DNA from 2 places in the Streptomyces sp. NPDC031418 genome. Region 1 is predicted to be linked to the other one. Evidence: riboswitches for the same ligand, from Rfam matches in the RefSeq annotation. Region 1 holds a riboswitch; the other holds the start of a gene.

Region 1 (9,843 bases):
GACCGTGTGGGAGCTGGACGGGCCGATGCCGATCGAGAACAGGTCGAAGACCGAGATGGCCACGGTCACTCCTCAAAAAGCAGGGGTGGCGGGGCCCCGGGATCGCCGGGTGCCCCACCGGGGACTTGCCTGGCCGGGTCCGTGGGTCCGGACCCGGGTACTGCGGGGGCCTGAGCTACTTGTTCAGACCCGGGTACAGCGGGTGCTTGTCGGCGAGCGCCTTCACGCGCGCCTTGAGGGCCTCGGCGTCGTAGGACGGCTTCAGCGCCTCGGCGATCACATCGGCGACCTCGGCGAAGTCCTCGGCCGTGAAGCCGCGGGTCGCCAGGGCCGGCGTACCGATCCGCAGACCCGACGTGACCATCGGGGGACGCGGGTCGTTCGGGACGGCGTTGCGGTTGACCGTGATGCCGACCTCGTGCAGCCGGTCCTCGGCCTGCTGGCCGTCCAGCTCGGACTCGCGCAGGTCGACCAGGATCAGGTGCACGTCCGTGCCGCCCGACAGGACGTTCACCCCGGCCTCGCGGGCGTCCGCGGCCGTCAGGCGCTCGGCGAGGATGCGCGCACCCTCCACCGTACGCTGCTGGCGCTCCTTGAACTCCGCCGAGGCGGCGACCTTGAAGGAGACCGCCTTCGCCGCGATCACATGCTCCAGGGGACCGCCCTGGAAGCCCGGGAAGACGGAGGAGTTCAGCTTCTTCGCGAACTCCTTCTTCGCGAGGATGATGCCGCCGCGCGGGCCGCCCAGCGTCTTGTGGGTGGTCGAGGTCACGACGTCGGCGTGCTCCACCGGGTTCGGGTGCAGACCGGCCGCGACCAGGCCCGCGAAGTGGGCCATGTCGACCCACAGGTACGCCTCGACCTCGTCGGCGATCCGCCGGAACTCGGCGAAGTCCAGCCGGCGCGGGTACGCCGACCAGCCCGCGATGATCACCTTCGGGCGGTGCTCCTTGGCGAGCCGCTCGACCTCGGCCATGTCGACCAGGCCGGTCTCGGCGTCCACGTGGTAGGCGACCACGTTGAACTGCTTGCCGGAGAAGTTCAGCCGCATGCCGTGGGTCAGATGGCCGCCGTGCGCCAGGTCCAGGCCGAGGATGGTGTCCCCGGGCTGGGCGAGGGCGAACAGGGCCGCCTGGTTCGCGGAGGCGCCGGAGTGGGGCTGCACATTGGCGTACTCGGCGCCGAACAGCTCCTTGAGCCGGTCGATGGCGATCTGCTCGGCGACGTCGACGTGCTCGCAGCCGCCGTAGTAGCGCCGGCCCGGGTAGCCCTCGGCGTACTTGTTGGTCAGCACCGAGCCCTGCGCCTCCATCACCGCGAGCGGCGCGAAGTTCTCGGAGGCGATCATCTCCAGCGTGGACTGCTGGCGGCTCAGCTCGGCGTCGACCGCGGCGGCGATCTCCGGGTCCAGCTCGTGCAGGGACGTGTTCAGGACGGTCATCGGGGTACGACTCCTCAGCCGGCGGTGAAGGCGGTGTACTCGTCGGCGCTCATGAGGGCCTCGGGCTCGTCCGTCACACGCACCTTGAACAGCCAGCCGCCCTCGAAGGGAGCGGAGTTCACCAGCGACGGGTCGTCCACGACGTCCTGGTTGATCGCGGCGACCTCACCGGTGACCGGGGCGTACAGGTCGGAGACCGACTTGGTCGACTCCAGCTCGCCGCAGGACTCGCCCGCGGTCACGGTGTCACCGACGGCCGGGAGCTGGACGAAGACCACGTCGCCGAGCGCGTTGGCCGCGTGCTCGGTGATGCCGACCGTCGAGACGCCGTCCTCGGCGTCCGACAGCCACTCGTGCTCCTTGCTGTAGCGAAGCTGCTGGGGGTTGCTCATGGCCTGAATTCTCCTGTACATGCGGGAGTGCTGATGAAGGGGGGGACTGCCGGACCTGGTGCCGGGCGGGGAAATGTGCGCAGGGTCACGTCAGGGGGACGTGCCGAGGCCCAGTGTCTACTTCTGCCGCTTGTAGAAGGGCAGAGCCACGACCTCGTACGGCTCGTGGGTGCCCCGGATGTCCACGCCGACGCCCGGGGTGCCCGGCGCCGCGTGCGCCGCGTCGACGTAGGCCATGGCGATCGGCTTGCCGAGGGTGGGGGAGGGGGCGCCGGAGGTGACCTCGCCGATCACCTCGCCGCCGGAGACGACGGCGTATCCGGCGCGCGGCACCCGGCGGCCCTCGGCGACCAGGCCGACGAGCACCCGGGGCGGGTTCTGCTCGGCGCGGGCGGCGGCCTCGGTGAGCGCCTCGCGCCCGACGAAGTCACCCTCCTTCTCGAACTTCACCACCCGGCCGAGCCCGGCGTCGAAGGGGGTGAGGGCGGTGGTCAGCTCGTGCCCGTACAGCGGCATGCCCGCCTCCAGGCGCAGGGTGTCCCGGCAGGACAGACCGCACGGCACCAGGCCGGCGCCCTCGCCCGCCTTGGTCAGCGCCTGCCACAGCTCGACGGCGTGCTCCGGCTTCACGAACAGCTCGAAGCCGTCCTCGCCGGTGTAGCCGGTGCGGGCGATCAGGGCGGGGACGCCGGCGACGGTGCCGGGCAGGCCGGCGTAGTACTTCAGGCCGTCGAGGTCGGCGTCGGTCAGCGACGTCAGGATGCCGGGGGACTCCGGGCCCTGGACGGCGATCAGCGCGTAGGCGTCCCGGTCGTCGCGCACCTCGGCGTCGAACCCGGCGGCCCGCTCGGTCAGCGCGTCCAGCACCACCTGGGCGTTGGAGGCGTTGGCCACGACCATGTACTCGGTCTCGGCGAGCCGGTAGACGATCAGGTCGTCCAGGATGCCGCCGTCGGCCTGGCAGATCATGGTGTAGCGGGCGCGGCCGACGCCGACGGAGGCGATGTTGCCGACCAGGGCGAAGTTCAGCAGGGCGGCCGCCTGCGGGCCGGTCACGGTGATCTCGCCCATGTGGGAGAGGTCGAAGAGGCCGGCCTTGGTGCGTACGGCGAGGTGCTCGTCGCGCTCGGAGCCGTAGCGCAGGGGCATGTCCCAGCCGGCGAAGTCGGTCATCGTCGCACCGAGCGCGCGATGCACGGCATCCAGCGCGGTGTGACGGAGTTCAGTGCTGCTCATCGGTCGGTCGTCTCCCAGGGCACACGGACGGGGCGAGGAACGTTCCTCCCCATCTGTCATCGGAACCTGAGAGGTTCGCCACGACCGCCACCGGGACGATCAGGGCTTGCACCTTGGGTGGAGCCACTGACACAGCGGCCCGCTTTTCAGATGTGCCTCGCCCGCGCGGTAACGGGGCCTGAGAGATTCAAGGGAGGGACTTGCTCCTTCGGCGCCCCAGCGGCGACGGCTGGGGACTCTCCCGCGCGGATTCAAGCGGCCGGTATGCAGTTGGCGCGCACATCATTGCACGGCGCGGCCGCTTTTGTAACCGACCTGTGGCAGCACCCGGACCCGCCCGCCACCACCGCCTATTACCTTCTCTTTACGGTCGACGGGAAAGAAGTTGACCGAGTCGACAGGGGAGGACGATCACGGTGAACAGGACCCCCGCGTACGCCACCGGCGTCATGGTGCCGCGGCAGCGGACCAGCGCCACCATCCGCGCCGTGCGCGATCTGCGCGACCGCGCCGGCCGCACCCCGCGCACCCTGCTCTTCGGACCCCGTGACGTGGTGGTGCTCACCGGCCTGCCCGGCAGCGGCAAGTCCACCCTCATGCACCGCACGGTCACCGGCCGCCGCATCGACTCGCAGGACACCCGCGACCGCTTCGCCGCCCGGCTGCCCCGCGGCCTCCCCTACGCCCTCTACCGCCCCCTGGTCCGCCTCGCCCACTACGCGGCGCTGCGCCGCGCCCTGCGCACCGGCGAGGGCGTCGTCGTGCACGACTGCGGCACCCAGGCCTGGGTGCGGAGCTGGCTCGCCCGGGAGGCCCGCCGCCGCGGCGGCACCCTGCATCTGCTGCTGCTCGACGTCGACCCCGCGACGGCCCGCGCGGGCCAGCGCGAGCGCGGCCGGGGCGTCTCCCGCTACGCCTTCCGCCGTCACCGCCGCACGACGGCCCGCCTGCTCGACGCGATCGAACGCGGCCAGCTCCCCACCGGCTGCACCACAGCCCTCCTCCTGGACCGCCCCGCGGCAAACACCCTGCACACCCTCTCCTTCACCCCCTGACCTGGCGCCGGACCGGGCGGCTGCGGGCGGGCACCCGCGCGTGGGCTTCACCGGCTGGCGTCGGGCCGGATGGGGGCGGACGCGCACGGTCGTGGTTGGTCTTCGCGGGCGGGGGCCGGGCCGGATGGCCGCGGGCACGCACCCGCGCCGCGTGGCCTTTGCCGGTTGGGCCGGGCTGGACGGCTGGGGGCGCCGTGCGTCGCGTGGCCTTCACCGGCTGACGCTGGACCGGGCGGCTGCGGGCGGGCACCCGCGCGTGGGCTTCACCGGCTGGCGCCGGGCCGGATGGGGGCGGACGCGCACGGTCGTGGTTGGTCTTCGCGGGCGGGGGCCGGGCCGGATAGCCGCGGGCACGCATCCGCGCCGCTTGGCCTTTGCCGGTTGGGCCGGGCTGGACGGCTGGGGGCGCCGTGCGTCGCGTGGCCTGCACCGGCTGACGCTGGACCGGGCGGCTGCGGGCGGGCACCCTGCTTGTCCTTCACTGGCTGGCGCCGGGTCGGACGGCTGCGGGTGCCGTGTGCTGCTTGGCCTTCACCGCTCGATGCCGGCCCGGACGGCTGCGGGCGCGCTCCCGGCTCAGCCTTCACCGGCTGGCGCCGGCCCGGCTGGGGGGGGGGCATGCAACCGCCCCGCGTACCCTTCACCGGCTGGCGCCGGGCGGACGGCCGGGGGTGGTGTACCCGCTAGCCTTCATGCACACAGCAGTGGTTCCCAGCAGGCGGTAGGCAGATGGACTTCCCGGCGGATCTGCCCGCGGACATTCCCGCGGGCTTCCCGGCTCAGGCGCACCCCCACCCGCACGGCGGTTGGCCCGGCAACGAACTCGAGGAGGTGCTGTCGGCCTCCCTCGGGATCCCCGCGGCGGCCGGCCGGATCGTGGAGGTGCTCGGCCGCAGCTTCCTGTGGATCCCGCTGCCCTCCGGCGGCGGCCCGGACAGCGGCCCGCTGGATCTGCCCACGACCGAGATCGCGGGCCAGGTGTACGTCCCGGTGTTCAGCTCGGAGGAACAGTTCCGCCAGGTCGTCGGCTCCCACATGGGGTACACCATCGCCCCCGCCGTGGAGTTCGCCCGCGGACTGCCCCCGCAGGTCGGCATCGTGGTGAACCCCGACGGGGTGGTCGGCATCCCGCTGCCGCCGCAGGCGGTGGCCGAGCTGTGCCGCAGCGGCCGTACCCCGCTCGACGGCCCCGCCGCCGGCGGCCGGGTCCGGCTCTTCGAACCCGACTGGCAGGACGACCCGGTGGACTTCCTCGCCGCCGCCTCCGCCGAGTTCGCCGGGATCGGTGTCGTGCACACCGCCCGCCGCTGTCTCGCCGCGATCGAGACGGACGAACCGGTGCTTTTCGTCGGCGTGGAACTCTCCCAGTGGGAGGGCGACCTCCGCGCCCGTCCCCTGGAGGCGCTGGGCCGGGCCCTCGCCCGTGTCCCGGTCGCCTGGCCGGTCAACCTGGTCCTGCTGGACGTGACGGACGACCCCGTGGCCGAATGGCTGAAGCACCACGTCCGGCCCTTCTACCAGTACGGCCAGTAGAGACACCCGAGGGGCGTGGGGCGCGGGTGGCCACCAGGCACCCGCACCCGCGCACGCACAGGCGGCTCCGCGCCACCGGGCGCTTAAGCTGTCCCCGAACCCGGGCGCACTGAACAGAAGGGCACGACAAGGTGAGCGCGAGCCACAGCGGCAGCGTCGAGCACATGCTGCGTCAGGTCACCCCCGGCCGCTACGACGCCTACGAGGCCCTGCTCCGCGCCCTTGCCACCCCCTCCGCCGGCCAGATCTGGATGCTGCTGTGGCACGGCCAGGCCGGCTCCCCGGACGCCCAGTACGGGGACATGGAAGTCGGCGGCTTCCACTACGCCCCGTGCGTCACCTCCGCCCAGGAACTCTCGGCCAGCGGCTGGAACCGTTCCTACGAGGTCGTCGACGGCCTCGACGTCGCCCGCACCCTCTACCCGGACCACTACGGCCTCTGGCTCAACCCGCACGCCCCGGGCGGCGGCGTCGGCATCCCCTGGCTGGATCTGCGCCGTATCGCCACCGGCCTGGACCGGCAGCCCGCGGGACCCCTCCGGCTGTCCGAACCCGGCATCGAGATCCCACAGTTCTACGCGCTGCTCGCGCAGAACGCCCACCGCACCCCCGCGCTGCGCACCCTGCGCCGCGCCTGGGTGCAGCCGGCGCTCGGAGCGCCGTACCTCGCCATCGGTCTGGACGTCTACGACACCTCGCCCGCCGCGGTCGACTCGGTGCGCGCGATGATGCAGCAGTCCGTCGGCGCCGTCCCGGAAGGGCTGCCGGTGTCGACGGTCGCGATGACCGACGACTACGACCCCGTGGTGATGTGGATGCGGGCCAACGCGCGCCCCTTCTACGACCGCGAGGCGCACGCGGTCGCGGCCCAGCCCCAGCCCCAGCCGCAACTCCAGGCCCAGCCCCTGCCCCAGACCCCGGCCGCCGGTTACGGCTATCCCCCGGCCCACGGCGGCTACTGACCCCGCACTGACCTCCCGGCGGCCTCTCCGCTGACCTCGCCTTTCGGTCACCGGCCGGCCGGAACGGCACCCTTGTCCGAGGGAGCGAACCCCTCCGTCACCGTCCGGTCACCGGGACTCACTGTCCGCATAACGGCGTTCACCTGCTTCCATCACGGTTGCGCATCCATTCACTGCCAAGGCTGGCGGCTGATCGCGCAGGCGTTGAAGACTCCCCCTTCAAGGGGTTCGCCCCTGTGTACGACGGACTGATTGATGCCGCTACCAGCGGCAAGTGCGGGCCGGTTACCGCCGGTTGAGAGGGGTCCCAGCCTAATGACGGCACCATTGCACGAGCCGACCGCGGAAGCGGCCCCGGGTGCGGCCGAGGAAGCGGCGACGGCCGCCACCGACGCGAAGGCCGTTCAGGGCCGTTCCCTGGGGCGGATCGCCTGGGAACGCCTGAAGCGGGACAAACTCGCCCTGACGGGCGGCATCGTCGTGCTCGTCCTCATCGTGATCGCGCTGCTCGCGCCGGTCATCGCGAACCTGGTCGGGCAGGACCCGGACCTCTACCACGAGAGCCTGATCGACCCGCTGTTCAGCACGCCCAAGGGCTCGCTGGGCGGCATGAGCGGCGACCATCTGCTCGGTGTGGAGCCGGTCAACGGCCGTGACATCTTCGCCCGCATCCTCTACGGCGCCCGGATCTCGCTGCTGGTCGGCTTCCTGTCCGCGGTGGTCGCCATCATCCTCGGCACCCTGTTCGGCATTCTCGCCGGCTTCTTCGGCGGCTGGGTCGACTCGCTCATCAGCCGTGTGATGGACGGTCTGCTCGCCTTCCCCCAGCTGCTGTTCATCATCGCCCTGGTCTCCGTCATGCCCAACGAGATGCTGGGTCTCTCCGGCACCGGCGTGCGCGTGTTCGTGATGATCCTGGTCATCGGCTTCTTCGGCTGGCCGTACATCGGCCGCGTGGTCCGCGGCCAGACCCTCAGCCTGCGCGAACGCGAGTACGTGGAGGCGGCCCGCTCGCTCGGTGCCGGGCGGCTCTACATCCTCTTCAAGGAGCTGCTGCCCAACCTCGTCGCGCCCATCATCGTGTACACGACGATGATGATCCCCACCAACATCCTCACCGAGGCGGCACTCAGCTTCCTGGGCGTGGGCGTCAAGCCGCCCACCTCCTCCTGGGGGCAGATGCTCTCGAGCGCGATCGACTACTACGACTCGGACCCCATGTACATGGTGATCCCGGGCGTGGCGATCTTCATCACGGTGCTGGCCTTCAACCTGTTCGGCGACGGCGTGCGGGACGCGCTGGACCCGAAGGGTTCCCGCTGAGGTGCCAACCCCCAAGCGTCCCGTGAGCTCTTCCACGGGGTCTCTCATCAAATCCGGAGGATCCGAGATCGTGACTACCGAACGCACCTCAGGGCGGCGCAAGCAGGCCCTCGCCGCTGCCGCAGTGGTCGCCGGCCTGCTGACCACGGCGGCGTGCGGCGGAGGCGACAGCAGCGGCGACGGCGGCTCGAAGGACGGCGCTGCCGGCTTCAACGCGGCCGTCAACAAGGTCGCCCAGGCCAACCTCGTCAAGAAGGGCGGCACGCTCAAGTACGTCAGCACGCAGGACGCCGACTCGTGGGACACCACGCGCGGTTACTACGGCTTCATGTGGGACTTCTCCCGCTACTACAGCCGTCAGCTGCTGACCTACAAGACCGCGCCGGGCGCCGAGGGAGCCCAGCTCACCCCGGACCTCGCCACGGACATGGGCAAGGTCTCGGCCGACGGCAAGACCTACACCTTCACCCTGCGCGACGGCATCACGTGGGAGGACGGCAAGCCGATCACCTCCCAGGACGTCAAGTACGGCATCGAGCGCGTCTGGGCGCAGGACGTGCTGTCCGGCGGTCCGATCTACCTCCAGCAGATGCTGGACCCGAAGAACACCTACAAGGGCCCCTACAAGGACTCCACCAAGGACCACCTGGGCCTGAGCGCGATCCAGACGCCCGACGCCAAGACGATCGTCTTCCACCTGCCGAAGGCCAACTCGGACTTCCCGCAGGCACTGGCCATGACCACGGGCGCCCCGGTCCGCCAGGACAAGGACACCAAGTCCAAGTACGGCCTGCACCCGTTCTCCTCCGGCCCGTACAAGTTCCAGTCGTACACCCCGGGCAAGGGTCTCGTGCTGGTCCGCAACGACAAGTGGAACGCGTCCTCGGACCCGGTCCGCAAGGCGTACCCGGACAAGATCACGCTGGACATCTCCACCAACCAGACCAACTCCGACCAGCAGCTGATCAACGGCGACTACGACATCGACGCGTCGCAGACCAGCCTGGGCCCCCAGGGCCGCCAGATAGCCCTGAAGCAGAACAAGGGCAACCTGGACAACCCGGTCTCCGGCTTCATCCGCTACGCGGTCTTCCCGCAGAGCGTCAAGCCGTTCGACAACATCCACTGCCGCAAGGCCGTCATCTACGCCGCCGACCACGTGTCGCTCCAGACCGCCCGCGGTGGCCCGGTCGCCGGTGGTGACATCGGCACCAACATGCTCCCGCCGTCGGTCTCCGGTGGCGAGGGCCAGAAGTACGACCCGTACCAGATCGCGACGAAGAACAAGAACGGCAACGTCGCCCTGGCCAAGCAGGAGCTGAAGGCCTGCGGTCAGCCGAACGGCTTCTCGACCACCATCGCGGTCCGCAACAACAAGCAGCAGGAAGTCGCCACCTCCGAGTCCCTCCAGGCGGCGCTGAAGAAGGTCGGCATCAAGGCCGACATCTACCAGTACGACGGTTCGCAGTCCCCGGGCATCATCGGCAGCCCCTCGAACGTCGCGAAGAAGAAGCTCGGCATCATCATCATGGGCTGGGGTCCGGACTTCCCGACCGTCCAGGGCTACGGCATCCCGCTGTGGAGCAGCAAGTACATCCTGCAGAGCGGTAACAACAACTACGCCCTGATCAAGGACAAGACGATCGACGGCCTGTTCGACCAGTACAGCGCCACGCTGGACGCGTCGAAGAAGACCCAGATCTCCACGGAGATCAACCACAAGGTCATGGAGGGCGCGTACTACCTGCCCTTCACCTTCGAGCGGTTCCTCAACTTCCGCTCCTCCCGGGTCGGCAACGTGTACACGACGAACGCGTACAGCGGCTACTACGACTTCGTCAACATCGGTCTGAAGTCCACGAAGTAAAACCGGCACACCCGCCGTACGGCACGAAAGGCAG
Region 2 (9,843 bases), on a different contig from region 1:
CTCCAGAACATCCGCTCGGCCGTCCAGCACCTCAGAGAACGCGGTTTCCGTGATCTGGAGCGGATGACCCTGATGAGCGACGGCGCCACGGTGTACGAGTGCACCTCGCCGGACGAGGTCCACGCCCTGCTCCAGGGCGGTCAGGGCATCTTCGGCATCGCCGTCGGAGTGGTGTGGCGGGACGTGGAAAGCGCGCTCTCCCAGCTGCACGGAGAGCGCATCGACACCGGTGAGACCCTCGTCGGGCACAACCCCGCGGACGAGCTGGCACGGCGGCGCAACCGGGCGGTCTGACGGCCCGGTCGGCCGGGGCTCCGGTCCCGGTCCGCGGGCATTGTCAGTGGCGTGGTGCAGCATCGGAGATGTGAGAAACGCGCCCACCATCCTGCATCTCGACATGGATGCCTTCTACGCCTCCGTGGAACAGGCATCCAAGCCGAGCCTGCGCGGGAAGGCGGTCGTCGTGGGCGGGCTCGGCCCGCGCGGTGTGGTGGCCACGGCGTCGTACGAGGCGCGGGTCCTCGGGGTGCACTCGGCGATGCCCATGGCCCAGGCGCGCCGGCTGGCGCCCAACGCGGCGTATCTGGTGCCGCGCTTCTCCCTGTACCGGTCGGTCAGCGAGCAGGTGATGGCGCTGCTGCGGGAGCTGTCCCCGCTGGTGGAGCCGCTGAGCCTGGACGAGGCGTTCGTGGACCTGGAGGCCGGGGGAGCGGCCTGGGACGAGGAGTCGGCGCGGCTGACCGGGATCAGACTGCGCAGCGACATCAAGGCGGTCACCGGGCTCACGGGGTCGGTCGGGCTCGCCGCGTCCAAGATGCTCGCGAAGATCGCCTCCGAGCAGGCCAAGCCGGACGGACTGGTGGTGATCGAGCCGGGCACCGAGCGGGAACTGCTGGGGCCCATGCCGGTGCGCACCCTGCCGGGGGTGGGGCCGGCCACCGGAGACCATCTGCGGCGGGCCGGGATCACCACCGTCGAGGAGCTGGCGGAGGCGGGCGAGGACGAACTCGTCCGGCTGCTCGGCAAGGCGCACGGGCAGGCGTTGTACGCGATGGCGCTGGCCCATGACGAGCGGCCCGTGGTGGCCGAGCGCGAGGCCAAGTCGGTGTCGGTCGAGGACACCTACGACGTCGACATCCACGACCGCCTGCGGATCGGTCTGGAGGTACGGCGGCTCGCCGACCGGTGCGTGGGGCGGCTGCGCGGGGCCGGGCTGTCCGGGCGGACCATCGTGCTGAAGGTGCGGCGGTACGACTTCTCGACGCTGACCCGCTCGGAGACGCTGCGCGGGCCCACGGACGATCCGGCGGTGGTGCGGGAGGCGGCCGCGCGGTTGCTGGACTCGGTGGACACCACGGGCGGGGTGCGGCTGCTCGGGGTGGGCGTGTCGGGGCTGGCCGACTACACGCAGGAGGATCTGTTCGCGCAGGCGGCGTGGGCCGCGGAGGAGGGCGAGCGGCAGGAAGAGGGGGAGGCGGACGGTGCCGAGGCCGAGGCGGAGACCGAGGGGGCGGAGCGGGGCGCGGAGCCCGCGGAGCGGCTGTGGCGGCCGGGGCAGGACGTGCGGCACGCGGAGTACGGGTACGGCTGGGTGCAGGGCAGCGGGGTGGGGCGGGTCACCGTGCGGTTCGAGACGCCGCAGTCCGAGCCGGGGCGGGTGCGGACCTTCCTCGTCGGGGACGCCGCACTGGAGGCGGTGGAGCCGTTGCCGCTGGTGCTGGGCGTCGCCGACCCGCCCGCCGGGGTCCCGGCGGCGGACGGTGGCCATCGGGCCGGCTCCGCGCCGGACCCCGGAACCCGGCAGCCCGTAGGTCCGGCCGGGGTCCAGCCCGGTTCCGGGTGAGTTCGAGGACGGGGTGGGATCAAGGCTTCGTGGGGCGGGTCAGGTTTCCTCCGTGCCCGCCAGCTTGCCGAAGTCGTGGTCCGGAAGTGGGGGGTGCGGCGATGTGTCGAGGCCGTAGTGGTGGTAGAGCTGGAGTTCCTGCTCGGGGGAGAGATGGCGGCCCACCCCGAAGTCGGGGGCGTCCCTGATCAGGGCGCGCTCGAAGGGGACCCGGAGGGAGCCGTCGACCAGTTCGCTCGGTTCCAGAGGGACGAAGGCGTCCCGGGAGAACAGGCCGGTGCGTATGGCCGCCCACTCGGGCACGCCCGTCGCATCGTCGAGGTAGACCTCGTCAATGGTGCCGATCTTGGTGCCATCGCGGTCGAACGCCTTGCGGCCGATCAGGTTGCGCGGATCGATGTCGGTCTGCACGGTCCCTCTCCCTCCACTTGGTCGCAACTCATCCGTAAGCACTACAAAAGAGCACATTCAACGAGGCGGCCACTCGAGGGCCCAGGCGTTGACCTCGCTGGTAGGCTGACAGCGGCTGCTGACCCCGTGCGGGAGAGTCCTCCGACCACGTCGGAGGCGCCGAAGGAGCAAATCCTCCCCGGAATCTCTCAGGCTCACGTACCGCACGGACGAGGTCACTCTGGAAAGCAGGGCGGGTGTCGACGGCTTCCGCTCTCACCGACGGTGAAAACCGGGCGTGCCCGGTGAAACTCTCAGGTTGAGATGACAGAGGGGGAGGCCGTCCGGGCACCCGCGCCGTGGTGCCCTCGAAGGTCGCGTCAGACCAGGAGGCCTCCGCCATGACCGCCCATCGCATTCCGCTCTCCGCACTCGAAGCGGGCATCCCCTTCGAGCAGCGCCACATCGGGCCCGACCAGGAGGCGCGGGCCAAGATGCTCGCGCAGGTGGGCTACGGCTCGCTGGACGAGCTGACCGCCGCCGCGGTCCCGGATGTGATCAAGAACGCCGACGCGCTCGATCTGCCGGGTGCCCGCACCGAGGCGGAGGTGCTCGCCGAGCTGCGCTCCCTGGCGGACCGCAACCAGGTGCTCGGATCGATGATCGGCCTGGGGTACTACGGCACCTTCACGCCGCCCGTCATCCTCCGCAACGTCATGGAGAACCCGGCCTGGTACACGGCCTACACGCCGTACCAGCCGGAGATCTCCCAGGGGCGCCTCGAGGCCCTGCTGAACTTCCAGACCATGGTCGCGGAGCTGACCGGCCTGCCGACCTCCGGCGCCTCGCTCCTCGACGAGGGCACGGCCGCCGCCGAGGCCATGGCGCTGTCGCTGCGGATGGGCAAGAACAAGAAGGGTCTCTTCCTCGTCGACGCGGACGCGCTGCCGCAGACGATCGCCGTCATCGAGACCCGTGCCGAGCCGACCGGCGTCGAGGTCGTCGTCGCCGACCTCAGCGAGGGCATCCCGGCCGACCTCGCCGCCCGCGAGATCAACGGCGTGCTGGTCCAGTACCCGGGCGCCTCCGGTGCCGTACGGGACATCAAGCCGGTCATCGACCAGGCGCACGAGCTGGGCGCGCTGGTCACCGTCGCCGCCGACCTGCTCGCCCTGACCCTGCTGACCTCGCCGGGTGAGCTGGGCGCGGACATCGCCGTCGGCACCACCCAGCGCTTCGGTGTGCCGATGGGCTTCGGCGGCCCGCACGCCGGCTACATGGCCGTGCGCGAGAAGTTCGCCCGCAGCCTGCCGGGCCGGCTGGTGGGCGTGTCCGTCGACGCCGACGGGAACAAGGCCTACCGGCTCGCGTTGCAGACCCGTGAGCAGCACATCCGCCGGGAGAAGGCCACCAGCAACATCTGCACCGCGCAGGTGCTGCTCGCGGTCATGGCGGGCATGTACGCCGTGTACCACGGGCCGGAGGGGCTGCGGACCATCGCACGGCGCACGCACCGCTACGCCTCCGTCCTCGCCGCCGGGCTGACGGCCGGCGGGGTCGAGCTGGTCCAGGGCGCCTTCTTCGACACCCTCACCGCGCGCGTGCCCGGCAAGGCCGCCGAGATCGTCGCCGCCGCCCGCGCGGGCGGCGTCAACCTGCGTCTGGTCGATGCCGACCATGTCTCCCTGGCTTGCGACGAGACCACCAACCGAGCCCAGCTCGCCGCCGTCTTCTCCGCCTTCGGCGTCGAGGGCGACATCGAGGCGCTGGACGCGGCCGCCGGCGAGGCCCTGCCCGAGGCGCTGCTGCGCACCGACGACTACCTGGCCCACCCGGTCTTCCACCAGCACCGCTCCGAGACTGCGATGCTGCGCTACCTGCGCAAGCTGGCCGACCGCGACTACGCGCTCGACCGTGGCATGATCCCGCTGGGCTCCTGCACCATGAAGCTCAACGCGACCACCGAGATGGAGCCGGTCACCTGGCCCGAGTTCGGCCAGCTGCACCCCTTCGCCCCGGCCGAGCAGGCGGAGGGCTACCTCACGCTCATCCGTGAGCTGGAGGACCGTCTCGCCGAGGTGACGGGGTACGACAAGGTCTCGCTCCAGCCGAACGCCGGTTCGCAGGGCGAGCTGGCCGGCCTGCTCGCCGTGCGCGGCTACCACCGGGCCAACGGTGACGAGCAGCGGACCGTCTGCCTGATCCCGTCCTCGGCGCACGGCACGAACGCCGCCAGCGCCGTGATGGCCGGCATGAAGGTCGTCGTCGTGAAGACCGCCGAGGACGGCGAGATCGACGTCGACGATCTGCGCGCCAAGATCGAGCAGCACCGCGACGAGCTGGCCGTGCTGATGATCACCTACCCGTCCACGCACGGTGTGTTCGAGGAGCACGTCGCCGACATCTGCGCCCAGGTCCATGAGGCGGGCGGCCAGGTGTACGTCGACGGCGCCAACCTCAACGCGCTGGTCGGCCTCGCCAAGCCGGGCCACTTCGGCGGTGACGTCTCCCACCTGAACCTGCACAAGACCTTCTGCATCCCGCACGGCGGCGGCGGTCCGGGCGTCGGCCCGGTGGCCGTACGGTCGCACCTGGCGCCGTACCTGCCGAACCACCCGCTCCAGCCGGCCGCCGGCCCGGAGACCGGGGTCGGTCCGATCTCGGCCGCTCCGTGGGGCTCGGCGGGCATCCTGCCGATCTCCTGGGCGTACGTCCGCCTGATGGGCGGCGAGGGGCTGAAGCGGGCCACCCAGGTGGCCGTGCTGTCGGCGAACTACGTCGCCAAGCGCCTGGAGCCGCACTACCCGGTGCTGTACACCGGCCCCGGCGGTCTGGTCGCGCACGAGTGCATCATCGACCTGCGGCCGCTGACCAAGGCGACCGGTGTGAGCGTCGACGATGTCGCCAAGCGCCTCATCGACTACGGCTTCCACGCGCCGACCATGTCGTTCCCGGTCGCCGGCACCCTGATGATCGAGCCGACCGAGTCCGAGGACCTCACCGAGCTGGACCGTTTCTGCGACGCGATGATCGCCATCCGCGCGGAGATCGAGAAGGTGGGCTCCGGCGAGTGGCCCGCGGAGGACAACCCGCTCCGGGGCGCCCCGCACACCGCCGCCGCGCTCGGCGGTGAGTGGGCGCACGCCTACAGCCGCGAGGAGGCCGTCTTCCCGGCCGGTGTCTCGGCCGCCGACAAGTACTGGCCGCCGGTGCGCCGTATCGACCAGGCCTTCGGCGACCGCAACCTGGTGTGCTCCTGCCCGCCGCTGGACGCGTACGAGGACTGAGCGAGCCGAGGCCGAGGGCCCCGTCCGGCTGGTGCCGGGCGGGGCCCTCGCCGTGTCCGGGGGCGGGTCAGGCCGTCGCCAGGGACACCTCGGTCGACTTGATCAGGGCGACGACGGAGGAGCCGGTGGCGAGGCCCAGGGCGGTGACGGACTCGCGGGTGACGGCCGAGGTCAGCTCGCCGCCCTCGATGGCGATCTTGACGGTGGCCATCGCGGCGCCGGCGGCCAGGTCCGTGACGGTGCCCGGCAGCTGGTTGCGGATGGACACGCGGCCCACCGGGTCGGTGGCGAGAGCCACCTCGGTGGCCTTCACCAGCGCCCGTACCGCGGTGCCCTCGGCGAGGCCGAGGTCCCGGGCGGCCTCCAGGGTGATCGCCGCGGTGAGGTCCTGGCCGCCGTCCAGGCGGAGCTTCACGGTGGCCATGGCCTCGCCGGGGTGTACGGCGGTGATGGTGCCGGGGAGCTGGTTGCGGATGCTCAGAGTCATGGCCCGACGGTAGTGCGGGTGGGGGTTCAGGCCGGGTACGCGTGGGTCTGCGTCGCTTTGACTGTCGCCCAGACCGGTGCACCCGGGTGCAGGTCCAGCTCCGCGGCGGCGACCGTGGTCAGGTCGGCGGCGAGCGGGAGTTCCCCGGTCAGATCGGCGCGGATCTGGTCGCCGTGGGTCTCCAGGCCGGCCACCTCGCAGCGCCACAGGTTGCGGGCGCTGGAGGCCGTGGGCCGGTCCCGGAAGAGGGTCACGGCGGACGGCGGGAAGGCGACGAAGGCCGGTCCGGACAGTGTCTCGGTGGTGGTGATGGAGGGCCCGGCGTCCAGTCGTACCGTGTGCCCGTCCGCCCGGCCGCGGTAGAGGTTGAGGCCGACCAGCTGGGCGATGTAGTCCGTGCGCGGGTGGCGGGCGATGTCGGTGGGGCCGCCCTCCTGTACGACGCGGCCGTGCTCCACGACCACCAGCCGGTCGGCGAGCACCATGGCGTCCAGCGGGTCGTGGGTGACCAGTACGGCGACGGCCTCGAACTCGGCGAGGTGGCGGCGCAGCTGGGCGCGGACCTCCAGCCGGGTGCGGGCGTCCAGGGCGGCCAGCGGCTCGTCCAGGAGCAGCAGCCGGGGCCGGGTGGCCAGGGCGCGGGCGAGGGCCACGCGCTGGGCCTGGCCGCCGGAGAGGCGGCGGGGCTTGGCGTGGGCGTGGGCCGCCAGGCCCATGCGGTCCAGCCAGGTGGCGGCCAGGGCGCGGGCCTCCGCCTTGGACGCGCCCTGGCAGCGGGGGCCGAAGGCGACGTTGTCGAGCGCGGAGAGGTGGGGGAAGAGGAGGTAGTCCTGGAAGACCACGCCGACCGGGCGGGACTCCGGGGGAGTGTGGTGCAGGGGGGTGCCGTCGAGGTGCAGATGGCCGCCGGTGAGGGGGATGAGGCCGGCCAGGGCGCGCAGGGCGGTGGTCTTGCCGGCGCCGTTGGGGCCGAGGAGGGCGAGGACTTCGCCGGGGGCGGCGGTGAGGGGGATGTCCAGGCGGAAGGTCGTGCGGTCGACGAGGAGGTGGGCGTCGAGGGCGGGTGGGGTGGTGGGGGTCGCGTGCGGGTGGGGGTGCGCGTGCGGCGGCTGCGGCGTGGGGGTGGCCCGGCCTTCGGCCGGGTTGAGGTTCCCACCCGCACCACGCGTGCGGCGTTCGTCGGCGGGTGCGGGTGGCCCTTGTGGGGGTGCGGCGCCGTCGGCGGGTGCGGGTGGGATGTGGTGGCGTGCAGCGCCGTCGCCGGGTGCGGCGCCGTCGGCGGGTGCCGGTGCGGGTCGGTGGGGTGCGGCGCCGTCCGTGGGGAGGCCGGGGGTGTGCGGGTTGGTCATGGTGTTGTCATCCAGCGGTCCCGGAGGCCGGCCAGGACGGCGATCGACACCGCCAGCAGGACCAGGCTGAGCGAGATGGCGGCCTCGGGGTCGTTCTGAAGGGCGAGGTAGACCGCCAGGGGCATGGTCTGGGTACGGCCGGGGAAGTTGCCCGCGAACGTGATCGTCGCGCCGAACTCGCCCAGCGCCCGCGCCCAGGCGAGCACCGCGCCGGCGGCGATGCCGGGGGCGATCAGCGGCAGGGTGACCCGGCGGAACGCGGTGAAGCGGGACGCCCCGAGCGTGGTCGCCGCCTCCTCGTAGCGCGGGTCGGCGGCGCGCAGGGTGCCCTCGACGCTGATGACCAGGAACGGCATCGCGACGAACGCCTCGGCGATCACCACGCCGGCGGTGGTGAACGGCAGCGTGATCCCGAACCAGGCGTCGAGCCACTGGCCGACGACGCCGTTGCGGCCCAGCGCGAGGAGGAGAGCGACACCGCCGACCACCGGCGGCAGCACCAGCGGCAGCGTCACCAGGGCCCGGACGAGACCCCGGCCGGGGAACTCCGTACGGGCCAGCAGCCAGGCCAGCGGCACCCCGAGGACCAGGCTCACGGCGGTCGCCGCGGTGGCCGTGACCAGCGACAGCTGGAGCGCCTGCCACACCTCGGGGCTGGTCAGCTGGTCCGGCAGACTGCGCCAGGGCGCGCGCACGAGCAGCGCGAGCAGCGGCAGCAGCAGAAACGCCAGGGCCAGCACACCCGGCAGCAGCAGGGGCAGCGGCACCGCGAGCCGTCCGCGTCGGCCCCCCGTGCCGACGCGGCGGCGCCACGGCCGGCCCGTGCGGGGGCCGGCCGGGGCACCGGGCTGGTCGAGCGAGGTCATGGCTTGAGGAACCCGGCCTGGCTCAGCACCTTCTGGCCCTCGGCGGACCGCACGAGGGCGATGAACGCCTTGGCGGCCTGGGCGTTCTGTCCGTTCTTCAGCGGTGCGATCGGGTATTCGTTGACGGCCTGGGCGGACTCGGGGAACTCCACGCCCTCCACCTTGTCACCCGCGGCCTTCACATCGGTCTGGTACACCACCGCGGCGTCGGCCTCCTTCAGCTCCACCTTGGTCAGGGCGGCCTTGACGTCCTGCTCGTAGGAGACCGGGGTGAGCTTGAGCTTGGCGGCGTCCAGGGCCTTCTGGGCGGCCGCGCCGCACGGCACGGTCTTGTCGCACAGGACGACCTTCAGGCCCGACGTGGTGAGGTCCTTCAGGGAGGACACCTTCTGCGGGTTGCCCGGCAGGGTGGCGATCTCCAGCTTGTTGCGCACGAAGGTGGCCGGGGTGCCGGCCGCGTCCTTCTTGGCCGTCACGATCGCCATGGTCTTGGGGCTGGCGGCGGCGAAGACGTCCGCCGGGGCGCCACCGGTGATGCTGGCGGCGAGGGTGTCGCTGCCGCCGAAGTTGAAGCTGACCTTGGTGCCCGGGTGCTGCTGTTCGAACTCCTTGCCCAGGGTCGTGAAGCTCTCCTTCAGGGAGGCGGCCGCGAACACGGTGACGGTGCCGGACAGCTTTCCGGAGGAGGGCTCGTCCGAGGTGCCGGTGGTGGACTTGGACGAGGAGGAGCAGGCGCTGAGGGCTGTCAGGGCGGCGGCTCCAGCGCCGGCCACCTTCAGCATTCGCCTGGTCCGGCGCACGGAACGGGTCATCACGATCTACTCCTCGGATCTCGGTACACACGTCGCGCCCTGCCACGGCCGAGCCCCGGCCATGTCCGGATCATACTTCCGCATCTGCCAGGGTTAAGTCTTCTGTCGCATCGCATGAGCTGAGCGGTCCCGGCTTGTAGCTTGCATATGCGGTTGTACGGAGTGGTCGTCACGAGAGGTGGAGGTGCCGAGCGGGGCGCCACGTGCGCGTAGGGGAGGGGGGAGGAGGAAGAAGGCGTCAGGTGCGGTCGATGTGCACGTTCGTGGACTTCACGCGTGCCGTGGCCTCCATGCCGACCTCCAGGCCGAGTTCCTCCACGGCCTCCCGGGTGAGCAGGGAGACCAGCCGGTGCGGGCCCGCCTGGATCTCCACCTGGGCGGCGACGTCGCCCAGCTTGATCGCGGTGACGATGCCAGGGAAGGCGTTGCGCACGGAGGTGCGGGAGACGTCCTCCTCGCCGCCGCCCGTCCTGGCCAGCTCGACGGAGAACGCGGCGAGGTCCCTGCCGTCGATGAGGCGCCGCCCGGCCTCGTCGCGATGGGTGGTCATCCGGCCCGCGTCGGCCCAGCGGCGGGCGGTGTCCGGGCTCACGCCGAGGAGCCGCGCGGCCTGGCCGATCGTGTACGACTGCATGCCGGTCACGATAGGGCCCGAGGCGGCGAACCGCGGAATGCCGAAAGGGGCCGGGGGCCTGCTGCCCCGGCCCCTTGGCGCCGGCTCGGATCGGGTCCGGCTCAGCCGGTGTGGACGCGGGGGCGGCGTACCCGGTCCGGTTCCGCCTCGCGCAGCACCTCTCGGGTGACGGGGG

Evidence for each region. A riboswitch is a leader RNA that binds a small molecule or an ion and turns the genes downstream of it on or off. The one in region 1 is predicted to bind glycine.
Region 2: another riboswitch for glycine. It lies ahead of gcvP (aminomethyl-transferring glycine dehydrogenase); the one in region 1 lies ahead of gcvT (glycine cleavage system aminomethyltransferase GcvT).

What each region holds. Positions count from the first base shown of each region.
Region 1 covers NZ_JBVIJC010000001.1:179,291-189,133, forward strand. The annotation lists gene ACZ5CZ_RS00790 (L-serine ammonia-lyase) at 1-63, opposite strand, end outside; gene glyA (serine hydroxymethyltransferase) at 176-1,441, opposite strand; gene gcvH (glycine cleavage system protein GcvH) at 1,456-1,833, opposite strand; gene gcvT (glycine cleavage system aminomethyltransferase GcvT) at 1,951-3,069, opposite strand; glycine riboswitch at 3,113-3,225, opposite strand; glycine riboswitch at 3,226-3,323, opposite strand; gene ACZ5CZ_RS00810 (AAA family ATPase) at 3,519-4,124, shown strand; gene ACZ5CZ_RS00815 (enhanced serine sensitivity protein SseB) at 4,854-5,657, shown strand; gene ACZ5CZ_RS00820 (enhanced serine sensitivity protein SseB C-terminal domain-containing protein) at 5,822-6,619, shown strand; gene ACZ5CZ_RS00825 (ABC transporter permease) at 6,935-7,942, shown strand; gene ACZ5CZ_RS00830 (ABC transporter substrate-binding protein) at 8,013-9,809, shown strand.
Region 2 covers NZ_JBVIJC010000012.1:304,342-314,184, reverse strand. The annotation lists gene ACZ5CZ_RS20505 (MerR family transcriptional regulator) at 1-294, shown strand, start outside; partial or broken gene ACZ5CZ_RS20500 (DNA polymerase IV) at 365-1,961, shown strand; gene ACZ5CZ_RS20495 (PRC-barrel domain-containing protein) at 1,883-2,254, opposite strand; glycine riboswitch at 2,374-2,468, shown strand; gene gcvP (aminomethyl-transferring glycine dehydrogenase) at 2,635-5,520, shown strand; gene ACZ5CZ_RS20485 (TOBE domain-containing protein) at 5,588-6,007, opposite strand; gene ACZ5CZ_RS20480 (ABC transporter ATP-binding protein) at 6,034-7,356, opposite strand; gene ACZ5CZ_RS20475 (ABC transporter permease) at 7,353-8,222, opposite strand; gene modA (molybdate ABC transporter substrate-binding protein) at 8,219-9,034, opposite strand; gene ACZ5CZ_RS20465 (TOBE domain-containing protein) at 9,273-9,668, opposite strand; gene ACZ5CZ_RS20460 (APC family permease) at 9,770-9,843, opposite strand, start outside.